Linked DNA regions of Catalinimonas alkaloidigena. The main gene of each other region encodes a partner of the protein of the gene in region 2 in a complex. Links are inferred from orthologs where the notes say so. Each region holds a gene or a part of one and is shown on either strand. Other genes may lie near its edges.

Region 1 (2,912 bases), 1.2 Mb from region 2 along the record:
AAACCGAAAACACTATCCTGACCAGCCTGAAAGATATTATGCAGGGCAGGACTACCATCATCATTTCTCACCGGGTATCTTCTGCCAAGCTGGCTGATAAAATCGTGGTACTGGATGATGGCGAAATTGTAGAAGAAGGCACCAACGAATCATTGCTCAGCCGGGATGGTTTCTATAAGAACCTGTATGACAAACAAATGCAGGCCGATGAAGCCGAAAAGAAGGCACGATCTCTCAGCTAATTTTGTAATCATCTGTAACATGGCTAATATTGTCATTGGCTATCGTTAAATCTCGTTACAGAGTATATTTTTAGTAGAAGTTGATCAGATTTGTATGTCACACCAAGGTGCAAATAATACATACTGGGGAAATATTAAGGAAGGTGTCAGCTCACTTTTGGGCGGGCTGAGGCTATCGTTTAAGCATTTGATGGATGCACGTAAGCATCGTGAGCCTATTGGTGTCGAGGATGCGCATTATTTTGATCAGGATCATGGGATTGTCACGCTACAATATCCTCATGAGACCATACCCGTACCTGACAATGGGCGTTACAAGCTTCACAATGAAATTGAGGATTGTATCGTCTGTGATAAATGCGCAAAAATCTGCCCCGTTGATTGTATAGAAATTGAGCCTATCCGTGCGGTAGAAGAAATAGGGAAGACTTCTGACGGTTCCTCTAAGCGCCTCTATCCGGCTAAGTTTGACATTGATATGGCTAAGTGCTGCTTCTGCGGCCTGTGTACCACCGTATGCCCTACCGAATGCCTTACCATGACCAAAGAGTATGACTTTAGCGAGTTTGATGTAGCTGATCATAATTTTGAATTCTCCAACATGACGCCTTTGGAAATACTGGAGAAGAAAAAAGAGCTGGAAGAATTTATGGCGCAGAAAGAAAAGGCGAAGGCCGAAGCGGCAGCAAAAAAAGCCGCACAGGGAGATAGTGCTGGTACAGCTAAGCCTAAGCCCAGTATCAAACCGAAGGCCAGCTATAAGCCAAAAGCAGGGATGATGAAACCCAAAATCAAACCTAAGAGCAAGGAGAGTGACCCACAGGAGATGGCAAAAAAAATCATGGAGGAGAAGAAAAAAAATAAGCCTAATGATGATTCCAGCCAGTCTCAATCAGATGAATAGCCGATGAGCATAGCACAGATCATATTCTATATTTTCGCAGGGATCACTGTCATCAGTGCACTGATGATTCTTTTTACCCGTAATGTCCTCTACTCAGCTTTTTTGCTGATTGTTACATTTCTGGGCGTAGCAGCGATTTACGTTTTTGCCGGAGCCGATTTTCTGGCCATTACCCAGATTCTGGTATATGTGGGTGGAATACTCGTGCTCATGATCTTTGGAGTCATGCTTACCAATAAGATCTCAGGTCAGGCGGTAATGACTGAGGGGCAGCATCATTTCTGGGCAGCGCTGATAGGGCTTTCACTTTTCGGCTTACTTTCTTATACCATTTTGCAGGTCAACTTTTCTTCTTTAGCCTGGATACAAGCGGCCCGTAATGCAAATGAACAGGTGCAAGAATCTACTATCCAGCGTTTAGGTATACTCCTTATGTCAGATTTTGTGCTTCCCTTTGAGCTGGCGGGAGTGCTCTTGCTGATAGCCCTGATAGGAGCGGCCTTTATTGCCAAAAGGCAGTTGGACTAGAAATCCTGCCAGGCCCTTCTTCTCTGCAGTTTCAGGTCACTTAGCATGGCCGACTTCACATTGATCTGTACATGATAGGAGGTAAACCTTCCGAAAGGCACCCAGTTGAATTGGAAATCAAAACAGCCCAGATCGCGAAACACATCAATACTGGTTTGGGTAATCTCCTGATTGACAAAGTCAAAACCTGAGTTAAACTGTACCTTCCACTTGGGAGCGATGCTCACATCGCCGGAGAACATCACTGACTGTCTGATTTTATCATCTTCGCCTTCAATCAGCATCCGGCGGGGATCATTGGTATAGCTCAGGTTATAACGCAGCCGTATGCTCCAGGGAATGTCAAAATCCACATAATCGCTACGGTTCCGGTTAATATAATCCAGTTCATCCGCGGTCACGTCCGCCTCTTCTTCTTCTTTTTGTTTGTCTTTTTCTTTCTGCTTGGGCTGAAAATTGGTGCTCAAAGCCAGGCTTGCCCGGGTGATTGTGCCTATGCCACGCCTAATATCACCTAATAAGCCTGCCTCTTCATATTCAGCATAAGTATCTCCGGCCATACGTTCTGAGAGAGATTGCCAGGCATAGATATCGGTTCGGGTAAAATTTCTGTATATCTTTAAATTACTCCCACTCCCCACCGAATCTATCGGTTCAAAAGTATCTGGAATATAAGAGTACGGGTCCATAGACATGGAAGCGTTGATGCTCACCTTATTGTCAAACAGGCGGGTACGGCCGGATACATTGAGCGGAGCCAGCTTGAAAGAGTCGGCGATCAGGTTATAACTGGTACTCAAAGACAAGCTCTCAAAGATCGGAATCTTACGGGTGGCACTGGCCTCTTCGGTCGTATCTTTGTCATTACGCACCTTCATTTCCAGGTTATTATTTAGTGAAAAGCCAACAGAACCACTCTTGCCGGGCGAAGGCGCACCGTAAATAAATCCATCATAAATAGATACTAATTTCAAATTTCTGTCATAACCCGTATTAGGATCATAAAGTGGGTCATCATCTAACCTAACTTCTTGATAATAACCATATCTTTCTTCAGAAAAGTCTGGGCGATAACTCACACTTACCGAAGGGATTACGGTATGACGGATCGCCTGCAGTTTTTCTCCTCTAAAGTTAAAAAGCCCATAGAAGCGGGTATTCACCGAGGTGCTGGCATTCCAGGAAGAAGCCCGCGAAAAACCGGGAACTTCATTGATAATCACTCTACCGGGAATCGT
Region 2 (2,708 bases):
TGTGTAGAGGGATGTTGTGGGCCAACATTCACAATCATCTCTTCCGATTTCAGATCTTCAGCTTTGAATTTGTTAGGTTCAGACTTTCTCAGATGCTGCTCGTCAAACTGATATTGTATTGGATTCGCCATGCTAGTAGATTACCTTGATACCGTGATAATATTCCTGCTCTTTATAGTCCTTGCGAAGGGGGTGACCCTCCCAGTCATTAGGCAACAAAATGCGGCGCTGATCAGGATGACCACTGAAATGAATACCTACTAAATCATACGCTTCACGCTCGTGCCAATCCGCAGTACGCCAGATATGACTTACGGTAGGCACCTCGGCATAGGCCTGGCTTTCAGTCTCTCTGGTAATAATTATCTGCAATGACAATTGAAAATTATAAGGAATGGAGTACAGATGGTAAATCACTTCCATTGTTCCCTGCTCAGGACCATTATCCATACCAGTCAGGCAAGCCAGATAATCAAAGTAGGTCTTTTCATTGGTATGCAACGCCATGCAAACTTCTGCAATCTTGGCAGCCGGAATATGGAGCATGGGAGGAGAAGCATCAGTATCTGTTGCTAAAACGATATCTTCACCAAATTTATCAGTTAAAAGAGCTTGAATTTCTTCCAGAATCATGCCTTTTGGGGTTCAGGGCTAGCTTTTTCTTTTTTCTTTCTCTTTTCCATCAGCTTCTCTAAAGCCGTTGGAGCCATTAGCGATTCATTACGGATTTTTTCCTGCAATTTAAGAATACCGCCTATCAGGGCTTCGGGGCGTGGGGGACAGCCTGGTACATATACGTCAACAGGGATAACTCGGTCTACACCTTTTACCACATGATAGCCATGCTGCCAGTAGGGTCCTCCACAATTGGAGCAGGAGCCCATAGAAATTACATATCTCGGTTCTGACATCTGTTCATACAAACGACGAACACGGTCAGCCATTTTGAAGGTGACCGTACCGGAAACGATCATGACATCAGACTGGCGGGGTGAGGGGCGGGGTATTACGCCGAAACGATCCAGGTCATAACCGGAAGCGTAGGTAGACATCATCTCAATAGCACAACAGGCTAGGCCGAAGCCCATAGGCCAGAGCGAAGACAGACGCGCCCAGTTCACAATATCATCAACACGAGTAACAATTACTCCTCCTTTTCCAAACTGTTGATCCAGCAGACCTCCCATGACGATAATTAATTACAAATTGAAAGATTAAAAAATAATTTAAAATAAGGGTTTTGCGAAATACTTTTTCTGGCTTAATACTTTTCTGAAACCTTATCGTACAGCGCTTTAGGGATGTGTGATGTATAGCTAGGTTTACTAACTCTCGGCTTGATCCAATCCAGAAACCCTTTTGCCCATGCATATGCTAAACCCATAGCCAAAATACCGATAAAAACAGACATCTCCACCAACGAAAACCAGCCCCACAATCCCTGTGTTCCGTCAATTAGTTCTTTCTGCCCGAATACTGTAGCCCAGGGAAACAAAAATACAATCTCCACATCAAAAAGAATAAAAATCAGGGCTACGATATAAAAGCGGGAGTTGAATTGTCCCCAGGCTGATCCGCTGGGGTCTTCACCGCACTCATAAGTAGAAAGTTTTTCTTCGTTAGGACGGTCGGGACGAATCATTCTCGCAACCATCAAAGCGATCATTACGAATATGCTACTGCCCACGATAAAAAGAAGTATTATGCTAAATGCTGAAAGCTGCGTATCTTGAGTAATCATGGATAATCTTAGGTATTTAAAGATCCAGTGAATCAAAATGCTTAAAGTGGCCATTCATCCGAATACGTTCTTTTGTACGCTCTACTTCTCGTAAGACAGGTATTGTCTTTTTCAGATGCTGTATGACCATCGCCTGACGATCTCGCTCACGTTCAATTTGTAAAAGCTGATACTCCTGCTCTTGTGATAGCCCTATTTTATGACCGATTTCAAAGGTAGTAATATCCTCGTCTACTTCCACTTTTTTAACGACATTCATCAAATTGTATAAATCCTTGATAAGCGAGATAATTTCAGTATGAAGCCTGAGATCACCATCTTGTACATTATCCAGATAAAACACATCGCCTCCGGCATAAAGTTTTCCTCCTACCGGATTATTGAACGACATTACTTTAAAAACTCGGGTAGCCCTGGTAGTGATGTCCAGGCGGCCATCTTCATACCGTTTTACTACTTTTTTCACATACATCTCAGTACCATATTCCAACTTTTTATCAATATATGCTGGAATCCCAAAAGGATGGCTTTTTTCCAAACATTCATTAATTAATTGCTTGTATCTTTCTTCAAAAACATGAAGGTTGACATTCTCGCCCGGAAACGCCACCAGGTTCAGAGGAAATAAGGGTAGGTAATTTTCCATATAGACACGATCCTACTCAACTAACAAAAATATGATTCATTCCTTCTTATCATACAACAACTTATCTACGTGATCGTTACACATTTGCAATACGTAAGAAAATGACTGATTTGTCATTCAAATAAATATTCCAATAGGAGAATTTATTTTGATCAGGCACAGTTATTGTAACTTATACAATAGCGCAAGGATTTTTCTTAGCGTTTGTTTAAGGTTGATAGTTGACCCCGGACGTTTGGTCGCGTCCGGGGTTCTTTTTTATACCACTGCCCGAAAACAGGCTAATAGCTTCTGCATATCCTCCGCTTCATTATACAGATG

The links. The genes of interacting proteins can lie anywhere in the genome.
Region 1: the proteins of OKW21_RS25250 (region 2) and OKW21_RS30380 are in contact, whole or in part, in a cryo-EM structure (PDB 7NYH), measured with the Escherichia coli proteins. The link is inferred for Catalinimonas alkaloidigena from one-to-one orthologs.

Annotation. Positions count from the first base shown.
Region 1 is NZ_JAQFIL010000001.1:7,466,493-7,469,404, reverse strand. The notes cover bases 1-2,911. They hold OKW21_RS30380 (NADH-quinone oxidoreductase subunit J family protein), read left to right. Parts: upstream 1-1,149; coding sequence 1,150-1,674; downstream 1,675-2,911. Other genes in these bases: OKW21_RS30375 (putative LPS assembly protein LptD), read right to left, coding at 1,671-2,911; OKW21_RS30385 (4Fe-4S dicluster domain-containing protein), read left to right, coding at 337-1,146; OKW21_RS30390 (ABC transporter ATP-binding protein), read left to right, coding at 1-242. In the rest of the region: more of OKW21_RS30375, read right to left, coding at 2,912-2,912. UniProt on the Escherichia coli protein: NDH-1 shuttles electrons from NADH, via FMN and iron-sulfur (Fe-S) centers, to quinones in the respiratory chain. The immediate electron acceptor for the enzyme in this species is believed to be ubiquinone.
Region 2 is NZ_JAQFIL010000001.1:6,242,288-6,244,995, forward strand. Bases 2-2,708 are described here. They hold OKW21_RS25250 (NADH-quinone oxidoreductase subunit A), read right to left. Parts: upstream 1,742-2,708; coding sequence 1,262-1,741; downstream 2-1,261. Other genes in these bases: OKW21_RS25235 (NADH-quinone oxidoreductase subunit D), read right to left, coding at 2-131; OKW21_RS25240 (NADH-quinone oxidoreductase subunit C), read right to left, coding at 133-633; nuoB (NADH-quinone oxidoreductase subunit NuoB), read right to left, coding at 630-1,187; OKW21_RS25255 (LON peptidase substrate-binding domain-containing protein), read right to left, coding at 1,758-2,387; OKW21_RS25260 (aminotransferase class V-fold PLP-dependent enzyme), read right to left, coding at 2,646-2,708. In the rest of the region: more of OKW21_RS25235, read right to left, coding at 1-1. UniProt on the Escherichia coli protein: NDH-1 shuttles electrons from NADH, via FMN and iron-sulfur (Fe-S) centers, to quinones in the respiratory chain. The immediate electron acceptor for the enzyme in this species is believed to be ubiquinone.